DNA from 2 places in the Streptomyces sp. bgisy159 genome. Region 2 is predicted to be linked to the other one. Evidence: riboswitches for the same ligand, from Rfam matches in the RefSeq annotation. Region 2 holds a riboswitch; the other holds the start of a gene.
The links. A riboswitch is a leader RNA that binds a small molecule or an ion and turns the genes downstream of it on or off. The one in region 2 is predicted to bind glycine.
Positions count from the first base shown of each region.

Region 1: linked by a shared signal. The riboswitch ahead of gcvP (aminomethyl-transferring glycine dehydrogenase) and the one ahead of gcvT (glycine cleavage system aminomethyltransferase GcvT) in region 2 are both predicted to bind glycine.

Region 1 covers NZ_JBYIQX010000015.1:148,632-164,186, reverse strand. Annotated here, with positions in the region: gene ftsR (transcriptional regulator FtsR) at 1-205, shown strand, start outside; gene AC3ET3_RS17525 (bifunctional nuclease family protein) at 285-758, shown strand; gene AC3ET3_RS17520 (MerR family transcriptional regulator) at 1,003-1,647, shown strand; gene AC3ET3_RS17515 (DNA polymerase IV) at 1,716-3,209, shown strand; gene AC3ET3_RS17510 (nucleotidyltransferase domain-containing protein) at 3,206-3,661, shown strand; gene AC3ET3_RS17505 (PRC-barrel domain-containing protein) at 3,658-4,032, opposite strand; glycine riboswitch at 4,147-4,243, shown strand; gene gcvP (aminomethyl-transferring glycine dehydrogenase) at 4,420-7,305, shown strand; gene AC3ET3_RS17495 (TOBE domain-containing protein) at 7,355-7,777, opposite strand; gene AC3ET3_RS17490 (ABC transporter ATP-binding protein) at 7,807-8,904, opposite strand; gene modB (molybdate ABC transporter permease subunit) at 8,901-9,728, opposite strand; gene modA (molybdate ABC transporter substrate-binding protein) at 9,725-10,546, opposite strand; gene AC3ET3_RS17475 (TOBE domain-containing protein) at 10,825-11,223, opposite strand; gene AC3ET3_RS17470 (extracellular solute-binding protein) at 11,541-12,833, shown strand; gene AC3ET3_RS17465 (carbohydrate ABC transporter permease) at 12,840-13,838, shown strand; gene AC3ET3_RS17460 (carbohydrate ABC transporter permease) at 13,835-14,683, shown strand; gene AC3ET3_RS17455 (endo-1,4-beta-xylanase) at 14,745-15,555, shown strand, end outside.
Region 2 covers NZ_JBYIQX010000026.1:29,442-44,996, forward strand. Annotated here, with positions in the region: gene AC3ET3_RS23450 (GNAT family N-acetyltransferase) at 1-356, opposite strand, end outside; gene AC3ET3_RS23455 (EF-hand domain-containing protein) at 464-676, shown strand; gene AC3ET3_RS23460 (NADPH-dependent F420 reductase) at 853-1,515, shown strand; gene AC3ET3_RS23465 (PaaX family transcriptional regulator C-terminal domain-containing protein) at 1,614-2,522, opposite strand; gene AC3ET3_RS23470 (GNAT family N-acetyltransferase) at 2,519-3,172, opposite strand; gene AC3ET3_RS23475 (alpha/beta hydrolase family protein) at 3,301-4,344, shown strand; gene AC3ET3_RS23480 (L-serine ammonia-lyase) at 4,442-5,809, opposite strand; gene AC3ET3_RS23485 (serine hydroxymethyltransferase) at 5,869-7,131, opposite strand; gene gcvH (glycine cleavage system protein GcvH) at 7,140-7,517, opposite strand; gene gcvT (glycine cleavage system aminomethyltransferase GcvT) at 7,625-8,767, opposite strand; glycine riboswitch at 8,807-8,921, opposite strand; glycine riboswitch at 8,922-9,015, opposite strand; gene AC3ET3_RS23500 (AAA family ATPase) at 9,191-9,868, shown strand; gene AC3ET3_RS23505 (enhanced serine sensitivity protein SseB C-terminal domain-containing protein) at 10,085-10,870, opposite strand; gene AC3ET3_RS23510 (enhanced serine sensitivity protein SseB) at 11,077-11,844, opposite strand; gene AC3ET3_RS23515 (ABC transporter permease) at 12,179-13,177, shown strand; gene AC3ET3_RS23520 (ABC transporter substrate-binding protein) at 13,236-14,990, shown strand; gene AC3ET3_RS23525 (ABC transporter permease) at 15,059-15,555, shown strand, end outside.

The sequences.
Region 1 (15,555 bases), on a different contig from region 2:
CATCGAGCCGAGGCACCTACGGGTGATGAAGGCGGCGGCGGACCGGGAGGCCGGTCTGGTGGACCAGGTGGTGGCCCCGCTCAAGCGGCACCGCAATCCGCAGACCAGGGCCCATGCGGAAGCCCGCGCCAAGGAGCTGGCGGGGCTCACCGTCAGACTGCACGCGGCGCTGGTGCAGACCGCGCTCGGAGTGCGGCTGCCCTGAGGCGTTCGCCCTCGGCGGATCGGGCGCGCGTTCCCGGCCCGACTACCCAAACGTCTCGGACACGGCCTAGGGTTGCTGTGTGAACGAGCTCGATGTCGTAGGTGTCCGGGTCGAGATGCCCTCCAACCAACCGATCGTGCTCCTGCGTGAAGTGGGAGGCGACCGCTACCTCCCCATCTGGATCGGGCCGGGGGAGGCGACGGCGATCGCCTTCGCCCAGCAGGGCATGGCCCCCGCCCGGCCGCTGACGCACGACCTTTTCAAGGACGTGCTGGAGGCCGTCGGCCAGGAGCTCACCGAAGTGCGCATCACGGACCTGCGGGAAGGTGTCTTCTACGCGGAGCTGGTCTTCGCCAGCGGCGTGGAGGTCAGCGCCCGTCCCTCCGATGCCATAGCGCTGGCCCTGCGCACCGGTACGCCGATCTACGGCAGCGACACGGTGCTGGACGACGCGGGTATCGCGATCCCCGACGAGCAGGAGGACGAGGTGGAGAAGTTCCGCGAGTTCCTCGACCAGATCTCGCCCGAGGACTTCGGTTCCAGCAACCAGTAGGCGCCTACGAGGCGGCCGTGCGGTGTGGGAGTGCCGCTCGTGCCGCCGGGCCCGGCAATTGCCACCGGCGCATGAGAGCGTCCTACGGCCCCCGATCAACGCATTCGGCTAGCCTTTCCCCGCGGTGGGGTACGGGAAACCACTCCTTGGGTGATTATCACTCGGCGTGCCGAGTGTGGCGATCGTTGACGCACCCCCGGTGACTGCCTACCGTCGAGAATGCAGGTCAAGGACGGAGGTCGGCGTGAGAAGCAGCGGCGACGGTACGGCTGGGGGTGCCCCTGGACGTGAGTTCGGGGGGAACGCTCCGTACCGCTTTCCCGGTGGCGCGGCCGATCACGCTCCGCAGCGACCCACGGCCGTGCCGAGCGGCGGAGGGGTGGCGTCCATGGCGTCCGAGCAGATCGGCTATCGCGGCCCGACGGCCTGTGCGGCCGCCGGGATCACCTACCGGCAACTCGACTACTGGGCCCGCACCGGGCTCGTCGAGCCGAGCGTCCGCCCGGCGTACGGATCGGGAACGCAGAGGCTGTACAGCTTCCGCGACGTCGTCGTCCTCAAGATCGTCAAGCGCTTTCTGGATACCGGCGTCTCGCTGCAGAACATCCGCACCGCCGTGCAGCATCTCAGAGAACGCGGTTTCCGCGACCTGGAGCGCATGACGCTGATGAGCGACGGTGCCACGGTCTACGAGTGCACCTCGCCGGACGAGGTCCACACGCTGCTCCAAGGTGGCCAGGGCGTCTTCGGGATCGCCGTGGGCGTCGTGTGGCGGGACGTGGAAAGCGCCCTGTCACAGCTGCACGGGGAGCGCGTCGACACCGGCGAGACGCTGGTCGGCCACAACCCCGCCGACGAGCTGGCGCGACGGCGCAACCGCGCGGTCTGACCCGCCGGGCGACATCGCGGCCGGGGGCCGCGGGGCCGTTGTCAGTGGCGTGGTGCAGCATCGGAGATGTGAGAAACGCGCCCACCATCCTGCATCTCGACATGGATGCCTTCTTCGCCCAGGCGGAGCAGGCGTCCAAGCCGAGTCTGCGCGGGAAGGCCGTGGTGGTGGGCGGCCTCGGGCCGCGCGGCGTGGTGGCCACCGCGTCCTACGAGGCCCGGGTGTTCGGGGTGCATTCGGCGATGCCCATGGCCCAGGCGCGCCGCCTCGCCCCGAACGCGGCCTATCTCTTTCCACGGGGGGCGTTCTACCGGTCGATCAGCGACCAGGTGATGGCATTGCTGCGGATGCTGTCACCGCTGGTGGAGCCGTTGAGCCTGGACGAGGCCTTCGTGGACCTGGAAGCCGGGGGAGCAGCCTGGGACAGCGAGTCGGCGCTCCTGGCGGGGACGCGGCTGCGCGCGGACATCCGGGCGACCACCGGGCTCACCGGGTCGGTGGGGTTGGCGGTGTCGAAAATGCTCGCCAAGATCGCCTCCGAACAGGCCAAGCCGGACGGGCTGGTGCTCATCGAGCCCGGTACCGAGCGGGCGCTGCTCGGGCCGATGTCCGTGCGCACCCTGCCCGGGGTGGGGCCGGCGACCGGGGACCATCTGCGGCGGGCCGGGATCACCACCGTCGACGAGCTGGTCGAGGCGGGCGAGGGCGAACTGGTGCGGCTGCTGGGGAAGGCCCACGGGCAGGGCTTGTACGCCATGGCGCTGGCGCGGGACGAGCGACCGGTGGTGGCCGAGCGGGAGGCCAAGTCCGTCTCGGTCGAGGACACGTACGACGTGGACATCCACGACCGGGCCCGGGTCGCCTCGGAAGTGCGGCGACTGGCCGACCGGTGCGTGCGACGGTTGCGCGGGGCGGGCCTGTCGGGACGGACGATCGTGCTGAAGGTGCGGCGGTACGACTTCTCCACGCTCACCCGCTCCGAGACGCTGCGCGGACCCACCGACGATCCGGCGGTGGTGCGCGAGGCGGCGGCCCGGCTGCTGGACTCCGTCGACACGACCGGCGGAGTGCGGCTGCTGGGCGTGGGGGTTTCGGGCCTCGCCGACTACACCCAGGAGGACCTGTTCGCCCAGGCCGCCGAGGAGGGTGCCGACGGGCCGGAGGAAGAGGCGCCGGGGGAGGAGGCGGAACCGGCCGGGCCGACGCCGTCCGAGCACCACTGGCGCCCGGGGAACGATGTACGGCACGCCGAGTTCGGGCACGGATGGGTGCAGGGCAGCGGGCTCGGACGGGTGACCGTGCGGTTCGAGACGCCGACGGACCGGGTGCCGGGGCGGGTGCGCACGTTCCGGGCCGACGATCCGGACCTGGAGCCGGCGGAGCCGTTGCCCCTGGTGCCGGAGAGGCCGGAGACGGGTGAGGCCCGGGAGCCGCAGGCCGGTGCGGGGGAGAGGACGCGGCCGTCCGTGCGGGGAGAGGCGCGGACGGGGTCGGCTGCCAAGCCTCCGAAGGGGGCGGAGCGGGTGCCGCACGACGGGGTCGAGGGGAGGGCCGTCACATGACCGGGACGGATGTGTCACCGGAGCGGGCCGGTGAGATCGGCCGGGTGTGCGAGCGGGTCACGCGGTGGGCCGCGGGGCGGGCGGACGTGGTGGGGCTCTTGCTCGTCGGATCGTGTGCGCGGGGAGAGGCGCGGATGGACTCCGACGTGGATCTGGTCCTGCTGACGACCCACCGTGCGCGGTACGCCGACGGAAGCGCTCTCGGCGCCGGTCTCGGCCTCGGAGAACCGGTGCGGACGAGAAGCTGGGGGCCCATCACCGAGTGGCGGTATGCCGACGGCTCGGGGCTGGAGATCGAGTTGGGCGTCGGCTCGCCGGCCTGGGCCGCCACCGACCCCGTGGACGCGGGGACGCGCCGCGTCGTCTCCGGCGGGGCACGGGCCCTGTACGACCCGGAGGGAATCCTCGCGGCGCTGATCGGGCAGTGCGGGGGCGTCCGCCGGGGCGACTAGGACTCGTCCGTGTCGCCGGCCAGGTGCCCGAAGTCGCGGTCGGCGAGCGCGGACGGACCGGCCACGTCGAGGCCGTAGTGGTGGTAGAGCTGGAGCTCCTGTTCCGGGGAGAGGTGGCGGCCCACCCCGAAGTCGGGCGCGTCCTTGATCAGGGCGCGGTCGTAGGGGATCCTCAGGGCGCCCTCGATCAGCTCGCTGGGCTCCAGCGGGACGAAGGCGTCCCTGCTGAACAGGCCGGTGCGTATGGCCGCCCACTCCGGAACACCGGTCGCGTCGTCGAGGTAGACCTCGTCGATCGTGCCGATCTTGGTGCCATTGCGGTCGAACGCCTTGCGGCCGATCAGGTAGCGCGGATCGATGTCGGTGCGCACGGTCCCTCCACATGGTCGCAACTCATCCGTAAGCACTACAAAAGAGCACAATCAGCGCGATGGCCACTCGAAAGCTGCGGCGTTGACCTCGCTGGTAGGCTGACAAGCGGCTGCTGACCCCGTGCGGGAGAGTCCTCCGGAACACCATCGGAGGCGCCGAAGGAGCAAATCCTCCCCGGAATCTCTCAGGCTCACGTACCGCACGGACGAGGTCACTCTGGAAAGCAGGGCGGGTGTCGACGGCTTCCGCTCTCACCGACGGTGAAAACCGGCCGCCCGCGGGCGCCCCGGTGAAGCTCTCAGGTTGAGATGACAGAGGGGGAGGCCGTCGGGACACCTGCGCCGTGGTGTCCCTCGAAGGTCGCGTCAGACCAGGAGGCCTCCGCCATGACCGCCCACCGCACTCCGCTCTCCGAACTGGAGCAAGGGATCCCCTTCGAGCAGCGCCACATCGGGCCCGACCAGGAGGCGCGGGCCAAGATGCTCGCCCAGGTCGGGTACGGCTCGCTGGACGAACTGACCGCCGCCGCGGTCCCGGACGTCATCAAGAACGCCGACGCGCTGGACCTTCCCGGCGCCCGCACCGAGGCCGAGGTGCTCGCCGAGCTGCGCTCGCTCGCCGACTCCAACCAGGTCCTCGGCTCGATGATCGGCCTCGGCTACCACGGCACGTTCACCCCGCCGGTCATTCTGCGCAACGTCATGGAGAACCCGGCCTGGTACACGGCGTACACGCCCTACCAGCCGGAGATCTCCCAGGGGCGGCTGGAAGCGCTGCTGAACTTCCAGACGATGGTCGCCGACCTCACCGGGCTGCCCACCTCCGGCGCGTCCCTGCTGGACGAGGGCACGGCCGCCGCCGAGGCCATGGCACTGTCCCGGCGCATGGGCAGGAACAAGAAGGGCCTGTTCCTGGTCGATGCGGACGCGCTGCCGCAGACCATCGCCGTGATCGAGACCCGCGCCGAGCCGACCGGCGTCGAGGTCGTCGTCGCCGACCTCAGCGAGGGCATTCCCGCCGACATCGCCGCGCGGGAGATCAACGGTGTGCTGATCCAGTACCCCGGCGCGTCCGGCGCGGTGCGCGACATCGAGGCGCTCATCGCCCAGGCGCACGACCTCGGTGCGCTGGTCACCGTCGCCGCCGACCTGCTCGCGCTGACCCTGCTGAAGTCCCCGGGCGAGCTCGGCGCGGACATCGCGGTCGGCACCACACAGCGGTTCGGTGTGCCGATGGGCTTCGGCGGACCCCACGCCGGCTACATGGCCGTCCATGAGAAGTTCGCGCGCAGCCTGCCCGGGCGGCTCGTGGGCGTGTCCGTGGACGCGGACGGGAACAGGGCCTACCGGCTGGCGCTGCAGACGCGTGAGCAGCACATCCGCCGGGAGAAGGCGACCAGCAACATCTGCACCGCGCAGGTGCTGCTCGCGGTGATGGCCGGCATGTACGCCGTCTACCACGGGCCCGAAGGGCTGCGGACGATCGCGCGGCGCACGCACCGGTACGCCGCGATCCTGGCCGCGGGGCTCGCCGCCGGCGGCGTCGAGGTCGTGCACGGGCGGTTCTTCGACACCGTGACCGCGCGGGTGTCCGGTAAGGCCGCCCAGGTCGTCACGGTCGCGCGGGAGAACGGCGTCAACCTGCGCCTGGTCGACGCCGACCACGTCTCGGCCGCCTGCGACGAGACCACCACGCGCGCCCAGCTGGCCGCGGTGTGGGCGGCGTTCGGGGTCGACGGGGACGTCGAGGCGCTGGACGCGGCCGTCGAGGACGCCCTTCCGGCGGCGCTGCTGCGCGACGACGAGGTCCTCACGCACCCCGTCTTCCACCAGCACCGGTCCGAGACCGCGATGCTGCGCTACCTGCGCCGGCTCGCCGACCGCGACTACGCGCTGGACCGGGGCATGATCCCGCTGGGCTCCTGCACCATGAAGCTCAACGCGACCACCGAGATGGAGCCGGTGACCTGGCCCGAGTTCGGGCAGCTGCACCCGTTCGCGCCGGCCGAGCAGGCGGCGGGCTACCTCACGCTCATCCGCGAGCTGGAGGAACGTCTCGCCGAGGTCACCGGGTACGACAAGGTCTCCCTCCAGCCGAACGCCGGTTCGCAGGGCGAGCTGGCCGGACTGCTGGCCGTGCGCGGGTACCACCGGGCCAACGGGGACGAGCAGCGGACGGTGTGCCTGATCCCGTCGTCCGCGCACGGCACCAACGCCGCCAGCGCCGTGATGGCCGGGATGAAGGTCGTCGTCGTCAAGACCGCCGAGGACGGCGAGATCGACGTCGACGACCTGCGGGCGAAGATCGAGCGGCACCGGGACGAGCTGGCCGTGCTGATGATCACCTACCCGTCGACGCACGGCGTGTTCGAGGAGCACGTGGCCGACATCTGCGGCCGGGTGCACGAGGCGGGCGGGCAGGTGTACGTCGACGGCGCCAACCTGAACGCCCTGGTCGGCCTGGCCAAGCCCGGGCACTTCGGCGGAGACGTGTCCCACCTGAACCTGCACAAGACGTTCTGCATCCCGCACGGCGGCGGCGGCCCGGGCGTCGGCCCGGTCGCGGTGCGCGCGCACCTGGCGCCGTACCTGCCGAACCACCCGATGCAGCCCGCCGCCGGACCGGAGACCGGCGTGGGGCCGGTCTCGGCCGCGCCGTGGGGCTCCGCGGGCATCCTGCCGATCTCCTGGGCCTACGTGCGGCTGATGGGCGGCGAGGGGCTGAAGCGGGCCACCCAGGTCGCCGTGCTGTCCGCCAACTACGTCGCCAAGCGGCTGGAGCCGCACTACCCGGTGCTGTACACGGGGCCGGGCGGGCTGGTCGCGCACGAGTGCATCATCGACCTGCGGCCGCTGACGAAGGCGACCGGGGTGAGCGTCGACGACGTCGCCAAGCGCCTGATCGACTACGGCTTCCACGCGCCGACGATGTCCTTCCCGGTGGCCGGCACGCTGATGATCGAGCCCACCGAGTCGGAGGACCTGAGCGAGCTGGACCGGTTCTGCGACGCGATGATCGCGATCCGCGCGGAGATCGAGAAGGTGGGCACGGGCGAGTGGCCGGCCGAGGACAACCCGCTGCGCAACGCCCCGCACACCGCCGCCGCGCTCGGCGGGGAATGGACGCACGCGTACGCGCGCGAGGACGCCGTCTTCCCGGGCGGTGTCTCCGCCGCCGACAAGTACTGGCCGCCGGTGCGCCGGATCGACCAGGCGTTCGGTGACCGGAACCTGGTGTGCTCCTGCCCGCCGCTGGACGCGTACGAGGACTGATCCCATCGTGAAGGGCCCCCACCCGTGCCGGGTGGGGGCCCTCGGCGTGTCACGGGGTCGCGAGACCGACCTCGGTGGCCTTGATGAGGGCGACGACCGGGGTGCCGGCGGTGAGGGCGAGGTCCACGGCGGCGTCCTTGGTGATCGCGGCGGTGAGCCGGGTGCCGTCGTCGACGGCGACCTTCACCGAGGCCATGGCGGCGCCGGTGGACACCTCGGCGACCGTGCCCGGGAGCTGGTTGCGGATCGACAGGCCGGCGACCGGCTCCGTCGCCAGGGACACCTCCGTGGACTTCACCAGTGCGCGCACGGCGGAGCCCTCGGCCAGACCCAGTTCCTCGGCGGCCTCCAGGGTGATCGCGGCGGTGAGGTGGCGGCCGCCGGTCAGCAGGACGCCGACGGTGGCCATGACACCGCCGGGGGTGACGGAGGTGACCGTGCCGGGGAACTGGTTGCGGATGCTCAGCGTCATGGGCACTCACCGTAGCGGCACAGGGGCGGTCAGGCCGGGTACGCGTGGGTCTGCGTCGCCTTGACGGTCGCCCACACCCCGGCGCCCGGGTGCAGGTCGAGCTCTGCGGCGGCGACCGTGGTGAGGTCGGCGGCGAGCGGCAGGTCGCCGGTGAGGTCGGCGCGGATCCGGTCGCCGTGCGTCTCCAGGCCCGCCACCTCGCAGCGCCACAGGTTGCGGGCGCTGGCGCCCGTGGGCCGTGCGCGGTGCAGGGTGACGGCGCTCGGCGGGAACGCGACGAACGCCGGGCCGGTGAGCTGTTCGGTGGTGGTGACGGCGGGGCCGCCGTCCACGGTGACGGTATGGCCGTCGGCGTGGCCCCGGTAGAGGTTCAGGCCGACGAGCCGGGCGATGTAGTCGCTGCGGGGACGGCGGGCGATGTCGGAAGGGGCGCCCTCCTGGACGACGCGACCGCGCTCCACCACGACCAGGCGGTCGGCCAGGACCATCGCGTCCAGGGGATCGTGGGTGACGAGGACCGCGACCGCCTCGAACTCGGCGAGATGGCGGCGGAGCTGGGCGCGCACCTCCAGACGGGTGCGCGCGTCCAGAGCGGCCAGCGGTTCGTCCAGGAGGAGCAGGCGCGGGTGGGTGGCGAGGGCGCGGGCCAGGGCGACGCGTTGGGCCTGGCCGCCGGAAAGGTGGCGGGGCTTGGTGGCGGCGTGGTCGGCGAGGCCCATGCGGTCGAGCCAGGCGGCGGCCCGGCCGCGGGCCTCGCTCCTGGTGGCGCCCCTGCAGCGGGGGCCGAAGGCGACGTTGTCCAGGGCGGTGAGGTGGGGGAAGAGCAGGTAGTCCTGGAAGACGACGCCCACCGGACGGGATTCGGGCGGGGTGTCGTGCAGGGGGGCGCCGTCCAGGTGGAGGTGACCGGCGGTGAGCGGGGTGAGGCCGGCGAGGGCACGCAGCGCGGTCGTCTTGCCGGCGCCGTTGGGCCCCAGGAGGGCGACGACCTCGCCGGGGGCGGCGGTGAGGGCGATGTCGAGGTGGAAGGCCGGACGGGTGACGACCAGGTGCGCGCGCAGGCCGTCGTCGGGGCGGGGGCCCTGGGGACCCGGGAAGGGGGCTCGGGGGCGCTGGTGGCGGTTCATGGGGTCCTCAGCCAGCGGTCTCGCAGGGCTGCCAGGACCGCGATCGAGACCGCCAGGAGGACCAGGCTCAGCGCGATCGCCGCCTCCGGGTCGTTCTGGAGGGCCAGATAGACGGCCAGGGGCATGGTCTGGGTACGGCCGGGGAAGTTGCCGGCGAAGGTGATCGTGGCGCCGAACTCGCCGAGGGCGCGCGCCCAGGCCAGGACCGCGCCGGCGGCGATACCGGGGGCCACCAGGGGGAGGGTGACCCGGCGGAAGGCGGTGAAGCGTGAGGCGCCCAGCGTCATGGCGGCCTCTTCGTAGCGGGGGTCGGCGGCGCGCAGGGTGCCCTCGACGCTGATGACGAGGAACGGCATCGCCACGAACGCCTCCGCGATCACCACACCCGTCGTGGTGAAGGGCAGGGTGATCCCGAACCAGGAGTCGAGCCACCGGCCGGCCACTCCGTTGCGGCCGAGCGCGAGCAGCAGGGCGACTCCGCCCACGACCGGCGGCAGGACCAGGGGCAGGGTCACCAGCGCTCGCACCAGCCCCCTGCCGGGGAACCGGGTGCGGGCCAGGAGCCAGGCCAGTGGCACGCCCAGCACCAGGCTCACCGCCGTTGCCGCCGTGGCGCAGATCAGCGAGAGGCGCAGGGCCTCCCACACCTGTGCGCCGGTCAGCTGCTCCGGCAGGCTGCTCCAGGGCGCGCGCACCAGGAGGGCGAGCAGGGGGAGCAGGAGGAAGGCCAGGCCGAGCAGGGCGGGGAGCAGCAGGGGGAGGGGGACGCCCGGGCGTCGCGGGGAGGGCGCCCTCGCCCCTCTGGTCTTCGCCGGCGGGGTCATGGCGACTGGAACCCCGTCTCGGCGAGGGTCCGTCGGCCCTCGGTGGACCGGACCAGGGCGATGAACGCCTTCGCCGTGCCGGTGTTGCGGGAGTTCTCCAGCAGGGCGATGGGGTAGTCGTTGACGGCGCCCGCCGCCTCCGGGAAGTCCACGCCCCGCACCTTGTCGCCCGCCGCGCGCACGTCCGTGCGGTAGACGATCGCCGCGTCGGCCTCCTTGAGGGTGACCTTGGTCAGGGCGCTCTTGACGTCCTGCTCGTAGGAGACCGGGGTCAGCTCCAGGCCCGCCGCGTCAAGTGCCTTCTGCGCCGCCGCGCCGCAGGGCACCGTCCTGTCGCACAGGACGACCTTCAGGCCCGGTCCGGTGAGGTCCTTCAGCGAGGTGATCCCGTCGGGGTTGCCCGGCAGGGTGGCGATCTCCAGCCGGTTGCGGGCGAAGGTGACCGGCGCGGTGGCGGTGGCCCCGGCGTCCGTGACGGTCTTCATCGTCCGGGTGCTGGCGGCGGCGAACACGTCGGCGGGGGCGCCGCCGGTGATGCCGGCCGCGAGGGAGTCGCTGCCTCCGAAGTTGAGCACGACCTCGGTGCCGGGGTGCTGCCGCTCGAACTCCGCGCCCAGCTTCTCGAAGCTCTCCTTGAGGGAGGCGGCGGCGAACACGGTGATCGTGCCCGAGGGGCCGGACGCCCCGTCACCGGCGGCCGGGTCTGCGGATCCGTCGGCGGAACAGGCGCTCAGCGCGCCGAGCGCGAGCAGCGCCGCGGCCGCCGCGCCGGTCACCCGCAGTGGTCGCCGGGCGCGGAGCGGGGAAGAGGTCGGCACGACGGTCAACTCCTCGGTTCACGGACTCGGCGTGACGATACTGCCGCATCTGCGAGGCTCGTGTCATCTGTGGCATCGCATAAGCGGGGTGGATGGGTCTTGTAGGTGTGCATGTGCGGGAGTGACCGAGTACGCCGGTGGCTTCGGTGCCGCCGGTCGGTGCCGAGGTGGGGCCGTCTGCGGTCGGAGGGGCCGGTCGGCCAGGACGCCCGGTGTGGCGCGCCCGGTGCGGCGCGGTCGGTCCGATGCGGTCGCCCGATGCCGGCCGTGGGGTGCCGTCAGGCGCGGTCGATGTGGACGTTCGTCGACTTCACCCGTGCCGTGGCCTCCATGCCGACCTCCAGCCCCAGTTCCTCGACGGCCTCGCGGGTCAGCAGGGAGACCAGACGGTGTGGGCCGGCCTGAATCTCCACCTGGGCGGCGATGTCCCCGAGCTTGATGGCGGTGACGATGCCGGGGAAGGCGTTGCGGACCGAGGTGTGGGGGGCGTCGTCCTCCGGGCCGGCGTCGGTGCGGGCGAGTTCGACGGAGAACGCGGCCAGGGCCTTGCCGTCGATGAGCCGGCGGCCGCTGTCGTCCCGGTGGGTGGCCACCCGGCCCGCGTCCGCCCAGCGGCGCGCGGTGTCCGGGCTGACGCCGAGGAGCCGGGCCGCCTGGCCGATCGTGTAGGACTGCATGCCGGTCACGATAGCCCCGTCGGAGGGCGGGTCCGGCCCCCTGACGTGACGGCGGCGGGGCCCGGTCGACGCGTCCACCCCGACGCGCCCCTGCCCTCGTAAGGGTCGCCGCGTACGTCGAATGTTTCGATCCCGAAGTCCGTCCTCGCCTCACGGTCAGAGGTGGATTCGCTGTGTTCAAGGGGTTGCCTCTCTCCGCGCGCTGTCTCTAGGGTGCGGCAGCAGCGAAGGTTTCTGGATCAACTGCGAAACTTTCGCGCCCACTTGGGCGGCGCCCCACGAAGTGCGCCGTCCCGCACCTACCCAAGGAGCGCATGATGGCCCACCCGTCACTGTCCCGCCGCGGATTTCTGGTGGCCTCCGCCGCGACCGGTGCGACCATGACGGCACTGAGCGCCTGCGGCGGCGACTCGGACGGCGGGTCGTCGGGGACGACCACCATCGAGTGGTGGAACATCTCCACCACCCAGCCGACCAAGGACGTCTGGGCCGCGCTCGCCAAGAAGTTCGAGGCCGAGAACCCCCATGTCAAGGTCAAGATCGTTCAGCTGGAGAACGACGCCTACAAGTCGAAGATGACCGCGCTGACCGCCTCCGGGAAGCTGCCGGACATCTTCCACACCTGGGGCGGCGGGGTGCTCAAGCAGCAGGTGGACGCCGGGCTCGTCGAGGACCTCACCGAGGGGACCAAGCCCTGGGCCGACGGTCTGCTGCCGGTCGCCAAGGAGCCGTACCTGATCGACGACAAGGCGTACGGCATACCGTTCGACATCGGCATGATCGGCTTCTGGTACAACAAGGCGCTCTTCACGAAGGCCGGCATCAGCGCCCCGCCCACCACCTGGAGCGGCTTCCTGGACGCCGTGCGCAGGCTGAAGTCGGCCGGGATCACGCCGCTCGCCCTCGCCGGCAAGGAGAAGTGGCCCGGCATGTACTACTGGGCCTACCTGTCGATGCGCACCGCGGGCGCGTCCGCCCTGGAGAAGGCCGACGAGGAGAGGGACTTCACCGGCGACGACTTCGTCCAGGCCGGACAGCACCTCCAGGAACTGGTCGATCTGCAGCCGTTCCAGAAGGGCTTCCTCGGCGCCGCCTACTCCAGCCCCACCGGTCAGGCCGCCGCCGTCGGCAACGGCAAGGCGGCCATGGAACTCATGGGCCAGTGGGCGCCGGTCGTCGAGGCCGACGCCGGCAAGGGGCTCGGCGACGACCTCGGCTTCTTCCCCTTCCCGGAGGTGGAGGGCGGCAAGGGCGCCCTCACCGAGGTGTTCGGCGGAGGCGGCGGGCACGCCCTGCGCAAGGGGGCCCCGCAGGCCGCGTACGACTTCCTGAAGTTCTTCGCGTCCGAGACCACCGACACCGAACTCGTCGAGAAGACCGGCGCGCTGCCCGTCGTCCCGGCCGCGGAGAAGGCGCTCACCGACCGCAACCTCAAGGCCGTGCAGACGCAGTTGAAGGCGGCCACCGGTTTCCAGCTCTACCTCGACCAGGCGTACGCGCCCGCCGTCGGCCAGGAGGTCAACGACAGCGTCGCCGCCCTCATCGCCGGCTCCAAGTCCCCGCAGCAGGTCACCGAGTCGATCACCAAGGTCGCGAAGGAAGAGCAGTAGCAGGCGATGACGTCGACCTTCCTCCCGGACAAGCGGAGCGGCCCCGGCACCGCGCCGCCGCCCCCGGCCGCAGGTACGTCCCCGGGCCGGGACCGGCGGCGCACCCGGAACTGGCTGACCGCCGTCGGCCTCCAGGTGCCCGCGCTGGTGCTGTTCGGCACACTGGTGCTGCTGCCGATGATGTTCGCGCTGTACGCCGCCTTCTTCCGCTGGGGCGGCTTCGGCATGCCCGAGGACTACATCGGCGCCGACAACTTCACCCGCCTCCTCGAGGACCCGGTCTTCCTGGGCGACCTGTGGCGCTGCCTGGTCCTGGTCCTGCTCTCGGTCGCCGTCCAGCTGCCGTTCGCGCTGGCGTTGGCGGTCGCGCTCAACCAGCGGATCCGGGGCCGGGCCGTGTACCGGATGCTGTTCTTCGCGCCGTACATCCTCTCCGAGGCGATCACCGGCGTGCTGTTCGGCATGATCTTCGCGCCGGACGACGGACTGGCCGACCAGGTCCTCGGCACGGTCGGCCTGGACGGCCTCGGCGGACAGTGGTTCGCCGACCCGTCCACCGTCATGGCCACCCTCTTCCTTGTGATGATCTGGAAGTACTTCGGCTTCCACATGATGCTCTACCTGGCCGGACTGCAGTCCATCCCGGCCGAGTTGACCGAGGCCGCCCTGATCGACGGGGCCGGTCCCTGGCAGCGCTTCCGCCATGTGACCCTGCCGCTGCTCGCGCCCACCCTGCGCATCAGCGTCTTCCTCTCCGTCATCGGCTCGATCCAGCTCTTCGACCTGGTGTGGGTCACCACCGCGGGCGGCCCCGACCACCACTCCGAGACGCTGGCCGTGACCATGTTCCAGTACGGCTTCAAGCGCTACCAGGTCGGTTACGCCAGCGCGATCAGCGTCGCCATGTTCGTCATCTGCCTCGTGTTCGCCCTCGCCTACCAGCGGTTCGTGCTCCGCCGCGACCTGGCGGGGGCCGGCACGACCCTGAGAGGAGGCGGCTCATGAGCGCCGGCGCCGATCGCCGTACCCGTACCCGCGTCCGTACGTTTCCGCTGCACTTCGTCCTGGTAGCCGTCGGGACACTGATGGCGGTGCCCCTGCTCTACGCCGTCCTGTCCGGCTTCAAGACCACCGACGAACTCTCCCGCAATCCGGTCGGCCTGCCCGAGTCCTGGGTCACGTCCAACTACACGGACATCCTCGGCACCGGCGGTTTCTGGCGGCTGGTCGGCAGCAGCACCCTGATCGCGATCGGCACGACGGTGGTCGTGGTCGCGGTCTCCGCCCTCGCCGCGTTCTCCTTCGCCCGCTTCGCCTTCCGGGGACGCGAAGCCCTGTTCACCCTGTTCACCCTGGGGCTGATGTTCCCGTTCGCGGTGGCCGCCCTCCCGCTGTTCCTGCTGCTGCGCTCGCTCGGACTGCTGGACAACCCGCTCGGCGTGATCCTCCCGCAGGCCGCCTTCGGACTGCCGATGACCATCGTCATCCTGCGCGGCTTCTTCCGGGAGATCCCGGCGGAGCTGGAGGAGGCGGCCACCCTCGACGGCTGCGGTCCGCTCGGGTTCTTCTGGCGGGTCCTGCTGCCGATGGCCCGTCCCGCCCTCGGCACCGTCTCCGTGCTGGCCGTGGTCGGCAGCTGGAACAACTTCCTCCTGCCGCTGCTGGTGTTCACCGACTCCACGTGGTGGACCATCCCCATCGGCGTGCAGCAGTTCCAGGGCCAGTACTCGGCCGAGTACGCCCGCGTCTTCGCCTACCTCGTCCTCGCCATGGTGCCCGCCCTGGCCTTCTACTCCGTCGCCGAGCGCCAGCTCGTCGGTGGCCTCACCGCCGGCGCGACGAAGGGATGACCGGCGCCGCGCACCCACGTACGGCTCGCCCGCACGCCCCCTGACCGTGAGGAGTCGCACCATGCCCGGCACCACCCGCACCCGGCTCAAACTCGCCGGATTCCTCGCCGCCGCCCTCGTCGCCACCGGCGTCGCGGCCGGCCCGGCGGCCCAGGCCCACGACCGGAAGCCGCACACCCTCGCCGACCTCGCCCACCGGCACGGCCGCTACTTCGGCAGCGCCACCGACAACCCCGAACTCACCGACACCGCCTACACGAAGATCCTGGGCCGCGAGTTCGACATGATCACCCCCGGCAACGGCATGAAGTGGTACGCCACCGAGCCGCGGCAGGGCGTCTTCGACTGGAGCGCCGGCGACGAGATCGTCGATCTCGCCCGCGCCCACCACCAGAGGGTGCGCGCCCACACCCTCGTCTGGCACAGTCAGCTGCCCGACTGGCTCACCAGCAGGGAATGGACGGCCGAGGAGCTGCGCGCCGTTCTGAAGAACCACATCCAGACCGAGGTACGCCACTACCGCGGCAAGGTCTACTCGTGGGACGTCGTCAACGAGGCGTTCAACGAGGACGGCACCTACCGGGAGAGCATCTTCTACAAGACGCTCGGCCCCGGTTACATCGCCGACGCGCTGCGCTGGGCCCATGAGGCCGACCCCTGGGCCAAGCTGTACCTCAACGACTACAACGTCGAGGCCATCGGCCCCAAGAGCGATGCCTACCACAAGCTGGCCAAGGAGCTCAGGGCCCAGGGCGTCCCGCTGCACGGCTTCGGCATGCAGGCCCACCTCGCCCTCCAGTACGGCTATCCGACGACCCTGGAGGACAACCTCCGCCGCTTCGCCCGGCTCGGCCTGGACACCGCGCTCACCG
Region 2 (15,555 bases):
TACGCGATCCGCGGGTGCCCCGGGTCCGTGACCTCCTTCAGCACCACCGGCGGCTCACCCGCCAGCGGGGTGCCGACCAGCACCGCGTCCACGCACTCGGTGACCCGGCACGTCCGCTCCAGGAACGCGGCCAGGAACCGCGGGTTCATGCTCGCGGCGAGCGGATCGCAGTCGCTCGCGGCCAGCGCCCGGCGCACCCAGCGGGGGTCCTCGTCGGTGAAGACGACCGAGTGCGCGGTGAAGGACACCACCCCCGCGTCCCGGGCCGACGGCTGCGGCACGACCGTGATTCCTCCGTCGGGCTCGGGGAAGACGCCCCGCGCCGCCGCGTCCAGAATGCCCCGCAGGGTTTCCATCGCCCCTCCTCGACCGGGTGCCGTACGGCGGGTCCGCGCGGCCCGTTAATCTGACCTGCGGCAATCATGCCTGCACATGACAGTTACGGGATATAAGGGGCGGTTCGGTGGCGGACATCGAAGAAGCGCGCAAGCAGTTCCAGCGGATCGACGCGGACGGCGACGGGGTCATCACCGCCGCCGAGTTCAAGACCGCCCTGGCCCAGGGCGGTGACTGGAACGTCACCGACGAAGTCGCCGAGGCCATCATCAAGACCCGGGACCTCAACGGGGACAAGGTCCTCTCCTTCGACGAGTTCTGGGCGTACCTGAGCAAGTGACCGGTCGCCGGGGGGGCACCCGGCCGGGACGTGGACGTCCGGCCGGGTGACCCTTCCGGTGCCTTCTGGCGGCCGGCCCCGTCGTCGGTGGCGGACGGGGAATGCGCCGGGTACCCCTGGGGTTGACGAGTACCGTCCATTATATGCGCGTGCATGAAACCCCTGGAGGGACCGGCATGAAGATCGGCATCATCGGCGCGGGCAACATCGGCGGCAACCTGACCCGGCGGCTCACCGCGCTCGGGCACGACGTCTCGGTCGCCAACTCGCGCGGCCCGCACACGCTCAAGGATCTGGCGCAGGAGACCGGGGCCACCCCCCTCGACGTGGCGGACGTCGCGCGGGGCGCCGAGGTCGTGGTCGTCGCGATCCCCCTGAAGGCCGTCCCGGACCTGCCGAAGGACCTGCTCGCCGAGGCCGCCGACGGGGTCGCGGTCATCGACACCGGCAACTACTACCCGAGCCAGCGCGACGGCCGGATCGCCGAGATCGAGGACGAGGGCCTCACCGAGAGCCGCTGGACCGAGCGCCGCATCGGCCACCCGGTCGTCAAGGCGTTCAACGGCACCTACGCCCAGGACATCCTGGACGGCCCCCGCCCCGCGGGCGCCGCCGACCGCGGGGCGCTCCCCGTCGCCGGTGACGACGAGCAGGCCAAGGCCACGGTGCGCGCCCTCATCGACGAACTCGGCTTCGACACCGTCGACGCCGGCGGCCTCGACGACTCCTGGCGCCAGCAGCCCGGCACCCCCGTCTACGGCCTGCGCGGCGGCGTCGCCGAGGTCACCGCGGCCCTCGCCGAGGCGTCCCCGGAACGCCCGGCGGACTTCCGCGCCTGAGTGGGGGGCCCGGCCCTTGCCCAGCACCCGCAGCGGTCCGGCCATGTCGCGGGCTGTGGCGTCAGTGGCTGCGCTCGCTACTCGCCTCTTCCGGGGTTCTACCCGTCGTCTGCCGGGCCCAGCGCGTCGGAGTACAGCGCGAACAGGCGCAGGTCCGGGGTGTGGCCGGCCGGCCGGGGGGCGCGGAGACGGCGCCAGCAGTCGGCGGTCAGGCGGCGGGCGCGGCTGCCGGGCCAGGGCTGGGGCAGGAGTTCGGGAGGCAGGAGGGGATCGGGGGCCATCGCCGAGGTGAAGCGGGCGGCGAGTTCCACGGTGGTGGTGAGCCGTTCCGCGTCCGAGGGTTCCGGCCCGCGGGTGAGGCGGTCGAGGCGGGCTTCGGCGAAGGCCGCGAGGTGGGTGTGCCGGGCGGCGATCTCGTCCAGGGGCCACAGGGCGGCCGCGAGCGCCCGAGGTTCGGTGGTGTCGCCGATGCGTAGGTCGGTGGTCGTCAGGCAGGTGAGCGTGTCGAGGACGCCGAGGCGGGCGGCGTGAGCCCGAACGAGTTCGGCGACGGGGTTGGCGGTGACGTACAGGCCGCTCTGGACGGCTGCCGCGCCGAGGTGGAGGAGGTGCTCGCGCAGTGCGTCGCGGGCGGCGCGACGGGGTTCGGGAACGGCGAAGGCGAACAGGTGCCACGTGCCGGGCCATGGGGCGAGCCCGGCATCCTGCCGGTAGGCGTGGCGGACATACGCGGCGTCCGGTGCCAGGGACCCGCTGACGTCGGCGACGGCGCGCAGTGTGGCCTTGCGGCCACGGCCCTCCTGGGTGAAGCGTCCTTCGCCGACGAGGCGTCTGACGCAGAGTCTGACCTGCTGGTCGGTCATGCCCATCAGACGGGCGACGGTGTAGAGCTGTTCGGCGTCGACAGTTCCGTCCTCGCGGACGAGGGCGTGCACGAGCAGCCGAGTGGGGATCTCCGTCGGGCCGGCCGGGTCGTCGGCCGGGGGCGCGGGTGTGTGCGCGTTCACCGCTCTCGTCCTTCTTCCGTCGCGTCCGCCGATGTGATCTCACGGTGCATGGTCGTGACCGCACCGAAGCCCAACAGGCGCCGCAGGTAGGGGGTCTTCTCGGTGCGGACGGCGGCGAAGCCATGCCGTTCGTACAGTGCCCTGGCGCGGGGGTTGACGTCGATGACGTCCAGGCGGACCCGGCGGCAGCCGTTGTCGGCCGCCACGGCCGCGATCTCCTTCAGCAGCAGGCTGCCGATACCCCTCCCACGGTGTGTCGCGTCCACGGCGATTCCGTCCATGACCAGTTCACCGTCGGCAGGCGTCCTCTCGAACAGGGTGAGGACCGCGAGGCGGGGCAGGCCCCGGAACAGTCCGTAGGTCGACAGAACGTCCGTCACGCCACCGCCGGTCAACGCACGGCCGCTGAGCCGGTATCCGGCCACGCCGACCACCCGCTCCCCGTCGAGCGCGACGATGCCCCGGTCGTGATGCAGGTGGTTCGCGATGAACCGGCGCCCCACCGCAGGCGGGTCGAGGGCTGGCGCCAGCTTGCGGCCGAACGCTTCCCAGTACAGCGCCGACACCCGCTCCTCCTCGCCCCTGCGCACGTTCCGGCGCACCACCGGCCCGCCGGTTTCCGCCGTCGGCCTGCCTTTCGGCGTCTCCATGCCGCTCCTCCCGCAGTCGGATCACGGTGCACGATCCGCTTGCCTGATCGGATCAAGTACGTTCATTCTAGCAACGAGCGTTAAAGAAACAACCGATTCGAAGGCGGGGTCTGTTCGTGAGATTTCGGATGCCCAGGCGGCGCGCAGCGCGCCGGATGGTGTGGACGCTGGTGGGCGCTCTGGTGGTGACCGCCGCCCTAGCGGGGGTGGTGGCGTGGCAGAACACCTACGCGCTGCGGGAGGAGAAGGTGTCGCTGTGGCACGAGGGAAAGCTCCTGCAGGGCGTGCTCGCCCTGCCCGAGAGGGGTGACGGGCCGTTCGGCCTGGTCGTCTTCGTCCACGGCGACGGACCAGTGGACGCGACGCATGAGACGTTCTACCGGCCGATGTGGGAGGCCTTCGCCCGTGCCGGGTACGCCTCGCTGTCGTTCAGCAAGCCGGGAATCGGAGGTTCGCAGGGCGACTGGCTGGCCCAGAGCATGGAGGACCGGGCGGAGGAGACACGGGCCGCCGTGGCCTGGGCACGTGGCCGCCCGGACATCGACGGGCGGCGCATCGGTCTGTGGGGAGCGAGCCAGGCCGGCTGGGTGCTGCCCAAGGTCGCCGCGCGCGACCCCCGCCTGCAGTTCGTCATCGCCGTCTCCCCGGCGGTCAACTGGCTGCGCCAGGGCCGGTACAACCTGCTCGCCGAGCTGGACCGCGACGGCGCCACTGCCGAGGAGAAGGAAGCGGCACTGCGCCGCCGGGCGACCACCCTGCGCCTGCTGGAGCGTGAGGCGTCCTACTCCGAGTACCGGAGAGCGGTCGGTGACGTGGACGCGATGACGCCCGCACGCTGGTCGTTCGTCACCAGGAACTACAGGTCGGACGCGACCGCGGACCTGCGGGCGATGGGAGGCACGCCCGTCCTGCTGGTGCTGGCCGGCCATGACGTGAACGTGGACGTCGCCGAGACCGAGGCCGTCTACCGTGAGGCACTGCCGCCCACGTCCCTGAAGATCACGCGCTACCCCGGCGCCACCCACTCCCTGGTGGACCACGACGTGGAGAGATCCCAGTGGCGTCTGACCCTGACCGCGGTGTTCGCGCCCAGGAAGCTGTACGCCGACGGGTTCCTCGACGGCCAGGCCGCCTATGTCACGGGCCTGGGCATCCGGAAGGGGACGGCATGAGCGCCTGCCCGGTGGTGAGGTCGTCTGCCGGGAACCCATCAGTCGGCCCAGGCCTGTAACTGCCCCGGTACGGAAGCGCTGTCCAGAGCCCCTGCTCTCAGCACTCGATGATGTTGACCGCCAAACCGCCCCGCGCCGTCTCCTTGTACTTCACCGACATGTCGGCGCCGGTGTCCTTCATGGTCTTGATGACCTTGTCGAGGGAGACCTTGTGGGAGCCGTCGCCGCGCATCGCCATGCGGGCGGCGGTCACGGCCTTCACGGCGGCCATGCCGTTGCGCTCGATGCACGGGATCTGGACCAGGCCGCCGACCGGATCGCAGGTGAGGCCGAGGTTGTGCTCCATGCCGATCTCGGCCGCGTTCTCCACCTGCTCCGGGGAGCCGCCGAGCACCTCGGCCAGCGCGCCCGCGGCCATCGAGCACGCGGAGCCGACCTCGCCCTGGCAGCCGACCTCGGCGCCGGAGATGGACGCGTTCTCCTTGAAGAGCATGCCGATCGCGCCGGCCGCCAGCAGGAAGCGGACCACACCGTCCTCGTCGGCACCCGGCACGAAGTCGATGTAGTAGTGCAGCACCGCGGGGATGATGCCGGCCGCGCCGTTCGTCGGGGCGGTCACCACCCGGCCGCCCGCCGCGTTCTCCTCGTTCACGGCCATCGCGTAGAGCGTGATCCACTCCATGGCGTGCGCCAGCGGATCGCCCTCCGCCCGGAGCTGCCGGGCCGTCATCGCCGCCCGGCGGCGCACCCGCAGACCGCCCGGCAGGATGCCCTCGCGGGTCATGCCGCGCGACACGCACGCCCGCATCACCTGCCAGATGTCGAGCAGACCCGCGCGGATCTCCTCCTCAGTCCGCCAGGCCCGCTCGTTCTCCAGCATCAGCGAGGAGATCGACAGACCGGTCTCCCGCGTCAGCCGCAGCAGCTCGTCGCCCGTGCGGAAGGGGTACTTCAGGACCGTGTCGTCCAGTTTGATGCGGTCCGCGCCGACCGCGTCCTCGTCCACGACGAACCCGCCGCCGACCGAGTAGTACGTCTTCGACAGCAGCTCGGCGCCGGAGGCGTCGTACGCCCACAGCGTCATGCCGTTCGCGTGGTACGGCAGCGCCTTGCGGCGGTGCAGCACCATGTCGTCGTCGTAGGAGAACGGGATCTCGTGCTCGCCCAGCAGGCGCAGCCGCCCCGTGGCCCTGATCGCCTCCACCCGCTCGTCGGCCGTCTCGACGTCCACCGTGCGCGGCGAGTCGCCCTCCAGTCCGAGGAGCACCGCCTTGGGCGTGCCGTGGCCGTGCCCGGTCGCGCCCAGCGAGCCGTACAGCTCGGAGCGGACCGAGGCGACGCAGGACAGCAGGCCCTCGCCGCGCAGTCGGCGGGCGAACATGCGGGCCGCACGCATCGGGCCGACCGTGTGGGAGCTCGACGGGCCGATGCCGATCGAGAACAGGTCGAAGACCGAGATGGCCACGGGAACTCCTTAAAAAAGGGTGGGGGCACACGTCGTCGGGTGCCCCCACCGGGGAACTGCTACTTGCTCAGGCCGGGGTACAGCGGGTGCTTGTCGGCCAGGGCGGTGACCCGGGCCTTCAGGGACTCCACGTCGTAGGACGGCTTCAGGGCCTCGGCGATCACGTCCGCGACCTCGGCGAAGTCCTCGGCCGTGAAGCCCCGGGTGGCCAGCGCGGGCGTGCCGATCCGCAGGCCCGACGTCACCATCGGCGGACGCGGGTCGTTGGGCACGGCGTTGCGGTTGACCGTGATGCCGACCTCGTGGAGACGGTCCTCGGCCTGCTGACCGTCCAGCTCCGACTCGCGCAGGTCGACCAGGATCAGGTGCACGTCCGTACCGCCGGACAGCACGTTCACCCCGGCCTCGCGGGCGTCCGGCGCGGTCAGCCGCTCGGCGAGGATGCGCGCACCCTCCACCGTGCGCCGCTGGCGCTCCTTGAACTCCTCGCTCGCCGCGACCTTGAAGGAGACCGCCTTCGCCGCGATCACGTGCTCCAGGGGACCGCCCTGGAAGCCCGGGAACACGGACGAGTTCAGCTTCTTCGCGAAGTCCTTCTTCGCCAGGATGATGCCGCCGCGCGGACCGCCCAGCGTCTTGTGGGTCGTCGACGTCACCACGTCCGCGTACTCCACCGGGTTCGGGTGCAGCCCGGCCGCCACCAGACCCGCGAAGTGCGCCATGTCGACCCACAGGTAGGCCTCGACCTCGTCCGCGATCCGGCGGAACTCGGCGAAGTCCAGCTGCCGCGGGTACGCCGACCAGCCGGCGATGATCACCTTCGGGCGGTGCTCCTTGGCGAGGCGCTCCACCTCGGCCATGTCCACCAGGCCCGCGTCGTCCACGTGGTAGGCGACCACGTCGAACTGCTTGCCGGAGAAGTTGAGCCGCATGCCGTGGGTCAGGTGACCGCCGTGCGCCAGGTCCAGGCCCAGGATGGTGTCGCCGGGCCGGGCGAGGGCGAACAGGGCCGCCTGGTTGGCGGAGGCACCGGAGTGGGGCTGCACATTGGCGTACTCGGCGCCGAACAGCTCCTTGAGCCGGTCGATCGCGATCTGCTCGGCGACGTCGACGTGCTCGCAGCCGCCGTAGTAACGGCGGCCCGGATAGCCCTCGGCGTACTTGTTGGTCAGGACCGAGCCCTGCGCCTCCATGACCGCCAGCGGGGCGAAGTTCTCCGAGGCGATCATCTCCAGCGTGGACTGCTGGCGGCGCAGCTCGGCGTCGACCGCGGCGGCGACCTCCGGGTCGAGCTCGTGCAGGGGCGTGTTCAGGACGGACATACGTCTCCTCAGCCGGCGATGTGGGCGTCGTACTCGTCGGCGGAGAGCAGGTCGGCCGGCTCGTCCGTGACGCGGACCTTGAACAGCCAGCCGCCCTCGAAGGGGGCCGAGTTCACCAGCGACGGGTCGTTCACCACGTCCTCGTTGACCTCGGTGACCTCACCGCTGACCGGGGAGTACAGGTCGGAGACCGACTTGGTCGACTCCAGTTCGCCGCAGGTCTCACCCGCGGTCACCGTGGCACCGACCTCGGGGAGCTGGACGAAGACGACATCGCCGAGCGCGTTGGCCGCGTGCTCCGTGATGCCGATCGCCGACACGCCGTCCTCGGCGGCCGACAGCCACTCGTGCTCCTTGCTGTAGCGCAGCTGCTGGGGGTTGCTCATGGCCTGAATTCTCCTGTACGCGAGGGAGTGCTGATGAATGGGGGACCGCGAAACGCGGGGACGAGCAGCGCGGATGTGCCCAGGGTCACGCGGACCCGGGCCCGCGGCTACTTCTGACGCTTGTAGAAGGGCAGCGCCACGACCTCGTACGGCTCGTGGCTGCCCCGGATGTCCACACCGACGCCCGGCGTGCCCGGCGCGGCGTGCGCGGCGTCGACGTACGCCATCGCGATCGGCTTGCCCAGGGTGGGGGAGGGCGCGCCGGAGGTGACCTCGCCGACCACCTGGCCGCCGGCGACCACCGGGTATCCGGCGCGCGGCACCCGGCGCCCCTCGGCGACCAGGCCGACCAGGACGCGTGGCGGGGCGGAGGCGGCCCGCTCGGCGGCGGCCTCCAGCGCCGTACGGCCGACGAAGTCGCCGTCCTTCTCGAACTTCACCACCCGGCCGAGCCCGGCGTCGAAGGGGGTGAGCGAGGTCGTCAGCTCGTGCCCGTACAGCGGCATGCCCGCCTCCAGGCGCAGGGTGTCGCGGCAGGACAGACCGCACGGGATCAGACCGGCGCCCTCGCCCGCCTTCGTCAGCGCCTGCCACAGCTCCACCGCGTGCTCCGGCTTCACGAACAGCTCGAAGCCGTCCTCACCGGTGTAGCCGGTGCGGGCGATCAGCGCGGGGACGCCGGCGACCGTGCCGGGCAGTCCCGCGTAGTACTTCAGGCCGTCGAGGTCGGCGTCGGTGAGCGACTTCAGGATGCCGGGCGACTCCGGGCCCTGGACGGCGAGCAGCGCGTAGGCGTCCCGGTCGTCGCGCACCTCGGCGTCGAAGCCGGCCACCCGCTCGGTCAGCGCGTCCAGAACCACCTGCGCGTTGGAGGCGTTGGCCACCACCATGTAGGTCGGTGAAGCGGCCTCGGTCTCGTCCAGCCGGTAGACGATCAGGTCGTCCAGGATGCCGCCGTCGGCCTGGCAGATCATGGTGTAGCGGGCGCGGCCCACGCCCACGGAGGCGATGTTGCCGACCAGCGCGTGGTTGAGGAACGCGGCCGCCTCGGCGCCGGTCACGGTGATCTCGCCCATGTGGGAGAGGTCGAACAGCCCGGCCCTGGTGCGCACCGCGAGGTGCTCCTCGCGCTCGGACCCGTAGCGCAGCGGCATGTCCCAGCCGGCGAAGTCGGTCATCGTCGCGCCGAGCGAACGGTGCAGGGCGTCCAGCGCGGTGCGGCGCGGTTCTCGGGATTCAGTGCTGCTCATCGGACGGTCGTCTCCCAGGGCGATGACAAGTGAGGTCATTCCTCCCCATCTGTCATCGGAACCTGAGAGGTTCGCCGAAACCGCCACGGGGGCGATGCACGGCTTGCACCTTGGGTGGGGGCCCCACGGTGGGGGACCCGCTTTTCAGATGTGCCTCGCCCGCGCGGTAACGGGGCCTGAGAGATTCAAGGGAGGGACTTGCTCCTTCGGCGCCCCAGCCAGGCTGGGAACTCTCCCGCGCGGATTCAAACGGCCGGTATGCAGTTGGCGCGCCCATCATTGCACGCCGCCCCGCCTCGCGGCAGGGCCGCATCTGTAACCGGGCTGTGGCGGTACGCGTACGAAAACGCGAGGCACCGGGCATTACCTTCTCTTTACACTCGACGGGGAGGCCACCAGGTGACCTCAGGGGAGGACGATGACGTGAACAGGACCACGGCCTACGCGACCACGTCGGGCCTCACACTGCCCGAGCAGTCCACCGCCCCCGCCCTGGAGAACCCAGCGGTCGTCCGCGACCTGCGCTCCCGGGCCGGCCACAGCCCCCGCGCCCTGCTCTTCGGTCCCCACGACCTCGTCGTGATCACCGGCCTGCCGGGCAGCGGCAAGTCCACGCTCATGAGCCGCACGGTGCGCGGCCCGCGCATCGACTCCCAGGACACCCGCGACCGCTTCGACACCCGCGCCCCTCGCCTGCTGCCGTACGCCCTCTACCGCCCCCTGGTCCGCCTCGCCCACTACGCCGGGCTGCGCCGGGCCCTGCGCACCGGCGAGGGCCTGGTGGTGCACGACTGCGGCACCCAGAGCTGGGTGCGGGCCTGGCTGGCCCGCGAGGCGCGCCGCCGCGGCGGCCGGCTGCACCTGCTGGTCCTCGACGTCACCCCGGACGCCGCCCGCGCGGGCCAGCGCGCCCGCGGCCGGGGCGTCTCGCGCTACGCCTTCCTGCGCCACCGCCGGGCCGCCGCCCGACTGCTGCGCGCCATCGACCAGGGCCGGCTCCCGGCCGGCTGCGGCTCGGCGGTCCTCCTGGACCGCGACGCGGCCGACGCGCTCGTCCGCATCGGCTTCACCGGCTCGGGCACCCGGACCGCCCGGACCTAGGGCCTGTTGCGAAAGTCCCGTCTGCTTGGCGACGCCCGGCACGCGCGCTCGCCGCGTTGCCGGAGCGCCCACGTGACTCCGCCACGCGGGCGCTCCGGCGCCTTGCGATCGCACGCACCGGACGACGCCAAGCCCGCCCTTCGGGCGGACGACGGGACTTTCGCAACAGGCCCTAGCCGCCCGCGTGACGCGGCGGCGGGGCGGCCCGGCGCGGGGTCAGGCCAAACCCGGCGCCGGATAGCCGTAGCCGGCGGCGGGGACGGGGGCGTGGGCCTCGCGGTCGTAGAACGGACGGGCGTTGGCCCGCATCCACATCACCACCGGGTCGTAGTCGTCGGTCATCGCGACCGTCGACACCGGCAGCCCGTCGGGCACGGCGCCCATCGACTGCTGCATCATCGCCCGCACCGCGTCCACGGCCGCCGGCGATGCCTCGTACAGATCCAGGCCGAGGGCGAGGTACGGCGCGCCGAGCGCCGGCTGCACCCACGCGCGGCGCAGCGAACGCAGCGCCGGGGTGCGGTGGGCGTTCTGCGCGAGCAGCGCGTAGAACTGGGGGACCTCGATGGCCGGTTCGGACAGCCGCAGCGGGCCGGCCGGCCGGTGCTCCAGGCCGGTGGCGATCCGGCGCAGATCCAGCCAGGGGATGCCCACACCGCCGCCGGGCGCGTGCGGGTTGAGCCACAGTCCGTGGTGGTCGGGGTAGAGGGTGCGGGCGGCGTCCAGGCCGTCGATCACCTCGTAGGACCGGTTCCAGCCGCTGGCGGCGAGTTCCTGGGCGGAGGTGACGCACGGTACGTATCCGTGGCCGTCGACCTCCATGCTGCCGTACTGGGCGTCGGGGGAGCCGGCCTGGCCGTGCCAGAGCAGCATCCAGATCTGGCCGGTGGACGGAGTGGCGAGTGCCCGGAGGAGCGCCTCGTAGGCGTCGTAGCGCCCGGGCGTGACTTGGCGCAGCATGTGCTCGACCTGGCCGGTCGCGGCGGTGCCGCTCGCGCTCACGTTTTACCGCCCCTTCAGTTGCCCCGCGTTTGGGTCCAGCTTAAGCGCCCACGGCGGTATCCCCCGGTGTCCGTCTCACGGACACCGGTCGCGTATACCGGCCGGACCCCGGCTCGTCCCTTACCTCCGGGGCGGCCCCGGGACGGCGCCGCCGCGCATCGATGCCGCCCCGCTGCCCTGACGGCGGCTCAGGGCCGCCCGTACGGTCAGTGCCCCCTCGTATAGAAGGGCCGCACCTGCTGCCGCATCCAGTCGGCCACCGGGTCCTCCGCCACGTCCAGCACGATCAGGCTCACCGGCCACGGCACGGGGACCCGGCCTAGGGCACGGCCCAGCGCGTCGAGGGGCTGGGCTCGGGGGTCGCCTTCCCAGTGGGCGAGTTCCACGCCGACGAACAGGACCGGGTCGTCGGTCTCCACGGCGGCCAGACAGCGGCGGGCAGTGCGGACCGTACCCGTGGCGTCGAACTCGGCGGCTGCGGCGGAGAGGAAGTCCACCGGGTCGTCCTGCCAGTCCGGCTCGGACAGCCGGACCCGGCCGCCGGTCGCCGGACCGTCGAGGGGGGTGCGGCCGGCGCGGCACAGTTCGGCCACCGCGGGCGGGGGCAGCGGGACGCCGACCGTGCCGTCGGGGTTGACGACCAGTCCCACCTGCGGGGGCAGGCCCCGGGCGAACTCCACGGCCGGTGCGATGGCGTACGCCATGTGGGCGCCGACGACCTGGCGGAACTGCTCCTCCGAGCTGAAGACGGGAACGTAGGCCTGGCCCTCGATCTCCAGGGTGGGCAGGTCCAGCGGGACGCGGTCGGGCCCGCCTCCGCCCGGCAGCGGCACCCACACGAAGCTGCGGCCGAGGACCTCCACGATCCGGCCGCCGGCGCCGGGGACGCCGAGGGAGGCCGAGAGCACCTCTTCCAACTCGTTGCCGGGCCAGCCGCCGTGCGGTTGGGGGTGTGCCTGTGCCGGGAAGTCCATCTTCCTACCGCCTGTGTGAATCATGGTTCAGGGCGACAAGGCTATCCACTGCCGCCCCCGCGACGTGCGCCCCGAGTGCCTTCCACCGCGCCCGCTTCCACCGGCCGTCCGACCGGAGGACGGTCTCCCCTGTCCGGATAACGGATTCACCCGGTCGGCATCACAGTTGCGCATCCTTTCCCTGGCAGGTCTGGCGCCTGCTCAGCAGCGCGTTGAAGACTCGCCTCCCAGACAAAAGGCCAGCTGTTTCGCGCTTGCGCCGATCGGCGCACGACCAGGGCGGTTGGCAGGGTTGAGGGCCGGTCACCACCGGCGCGAGAGGGGTCAGGTCACTGTGACCGCACCGATTGAGACCACGGGAGCGGCGACCGAGGCACAGCCGGAAGCCGTGCTCTCCGGCGCCGGTAAGGCCAAGATCGAGGGCCGGTCCCTTGGGCAGATCGCATGGACCCGGTTCAAGAGGGACAAGGTCGCTGTCGCCGGTGGCGTCGTCGTCATCCTGCTGGTGCTCCTCGCGGTGCTGTCCCGCCCCGTGCAGGCCCTGCTGGGCCTGGACCCCAACGCCTTCAACCAGGACCTGATCGACCCCAACACCTCACTGCCCGCCGGGGACTTCGGCGGGATGAGCGCGGACCACCCGCTGGGCGTCGACCCCAAGTTCGGGCGCGACATCGCCACCCGCATCCTGGAGGGCTCCTGGGTGTCGCTGGTCGTCGCGTTCGGCGCCACGCTGCTGTCCAACACGATCGGCACGATCCTCGGCGTGGTGGCCGGCTACTACGGAGGGCGGGTGGACACCGTCATCAGCCGGATGATGGACACCTTCCTCGCCTTCCCGCTGCTGCTGTTCGCCATCTCCATCTCGGCGACGCTGCAGGGCGGCGCGTTCGGTCTGGAGGGGCTGCCGCTCCACATCGGCGTGCTGATCTTCGTCATCGGCTTCTTCAACTGGCCGTACCTGGGGCGCATCGTGCGCGGTCAGACCCTGGCCCTGCGGGAACGCGAGTTCGTCGACGCCTCCCGCGGCATGGGTGCCAAGGGGCCGTACATCCTCTTCCGGGAGCTGCTCCCGAACCTGGTCGGCCCGATCATCGTCTACTCGACGCTGCTCATCCCGACGAACATCCTTTTCGAGGCCAGCCTGAGCTTCCTCGGCGTCGGCATCCAGCCCCCGCAGGCGTCCTGGGGCGGCATGCTCAGGGAAGCGGTCAACTACTACCAGGTCGATCCGCAGTTCATGATCGTTCCTGGCCTCGCCATCTTCGTCACCGTCCTGGCGTTCAACCTGCTCGGCGACGGACTCCGTGACGCTCTCGACCCGCGCAGCCGCTGACGTGCACTCGCGCCGAGAGGCCATCAAGTTTCCAACAGTGGAGGGGAAGCAGACCATCATGCGAAGGTCAGCGCTGGCCGCGATCGCGGCCATCGGCACCGTCAGCCTGGTACTCACCGGCTGCAGCAAGGCCGATGACGGTAATGACAACGGCGGTAACAACAAGTCGGCTGGGGCCAACGCAGCGACCAAGGGTGTCGTCAACGCCTCCACCCAGAAGGGTGGGACGGTCACGTACGAGTACTCCGACGTCCCGGACTCCTTCGACCCCGGCAACACGTACTACGCGTACATGTACAACCTCAGCCGGCTGTGGGCCCGCCCGCTGATGACCTTCAAGCCCGGCGCGGGCGAGAAGGGCAACGAGCTGGTCCCGGACCTCGCGGCGGCTCCTGGTGAGTCCAGCGAGGGCGGCAAGACCTGGACGTACAAGCTGCGCGAGGGCCTGAAGTACGAGGACGGCACCCCGATCACGTCCAAGGACGTGAAGTACGCCGTCGAGCGCTCGAACTTCGCGCGTGACGTGCTCTCCCTCGGCCCCAACTACTTCCAGCAGTTCCTCGAGGGCGGCGACAAGTACAAGGGCCCGTACAAGGACAAGAGCGAGAAGGGCCTGGCGTCGATCGAGACGCCGGACGACACCACGATCGTCTTCCACCTCAACCGTGCCTTCCAGGAGTTCGACTACCTGGTCGCCACGCCGCAGACGGCTCCGGTGCCGCAGGCCAAGGACACCGGCGTCGACTACGTGAAGAACATCGTGTCCTCGGGCTCGTACAAGTTCGAGAGCTACGAGGAGGGCAAGCAGGTCGTCCTCGTCCGCAACGACAACTGGGACCCGAAGACCGACCCGCTGCGCAAGCAGTACCCGGACAAGGTCGTCGTCAAGCTGAAGGTCAACCCGGAGACCATCGACCAGGACGTCATGTCCGGCGAGGCCATCGACCTCGGCGGCACGGGTGTCCAGGCCGCCACCCAGGCGAAGGTCATCAACGACGCCTCGCTGAAGGCCAACACCGACAACACCTACGGTGGCCGCCTGGTCTACATGGCGATCAACACCAAGCTGGCGCCGTTCGACAACGTCGCCTGCCGCAAGGCCGTCGAGTACGCCATCGACAAGGTCTCGGTGCAGACCGCCGAGGGCGGTCCGGTCCGCGGTGACATCGCCACCACCGTCCTGCCGCCGGACATCCCGGGCTACGAGAAGTCGGACGCCTACGCCAGCGACGGCAGCAAGGGCGACGTCGCCAAGGCCAAGGAGCAGCTGCAGGCCTGCGGCAAGACGTCGATCAAGACGAACATCTCCGCCCGCAGCGACCGTCCGCAGGAGATCGACGCGGCCACCGCGATCATCGCCTCGCTGAAGAAGGTCGGCATCGACGCCAGCCTGAAGCAGTTCCCCTCGGGCAAGTACTTCACCGACGCCGCGGGTGTGCCGGAGTTCGACAAGAAGCAGAACATCGGCCTGCACATGATGCAGTGGGGTGCCGACTGGCCGTCCGGCTACGGCTTCCTCCAGCAGATCCTGCACAGCGACGCGATCGGCGCCTCCGGCAACACCAACCTGTCGCAGCTCGCCAACGCGGACGTCGACAAGATGCTGGAGACGGCGATCGCCACGGAGGACGCGGCCAAGCGCAACTCCCTCTACACCGAGATCGACAAGAAGGTGATGGACGAGGCGGCCCTCGTCCCGCTGACCTACTTCAAGGTCCTGCTGTACCGGCCGGCGAACTACACCAACCTGGTGTCCTCGGCGGCCTGGAGCGGTCAGTACGACTACCTCAACATCGGCACGACCAAGAAGTAGCCCCGGAAGGCAGGTGAAGGCATTGGTGCCCGCGGGCTCACCGCCCGCGGGCACCGGCGCCGGTTCCCGTGATCTCGTACATCCTCCGTCGGACGGTCGCGGCAGTGATCCTGCTGCTGGTCGTCAGCGCGGTCACCTTCGCGATCTTCTTCCTGCTGCCACGGCTCGCCGGCCAGACCGCCGACCAGCTCGCGCAGCAGTACATCGGAAAGAGCCCGACGAAGGCGGACATCGCCGCGGTCAAGCACAACCTGGGCCTGGACGAGCCGGTCTACGTCCAGTACTGGCACTTCATCAAGGGGATCGTCTCCGGCGCCACCTATGACCTGGGCCCCACGACGGCGCAGTGCAACGCTCCGTGCTTCGGCTACTCGTTCAAGACCCACGTCGAGGTCTGGCCGCAGCTCACCTCGCGGATCCCGGTCACGCTCTCGCTGGCTGGCGGTGCCGCCGTCCTGTGGCTGCTGTCCGGCATCACGGCCGGTGTGGTCTCCGCGCTCAAGCCCGGCTCGATCCTCGACCGCACCTTCATGGGCGTCGCCCTGTCCGGGGTCTCGCTGCCCAT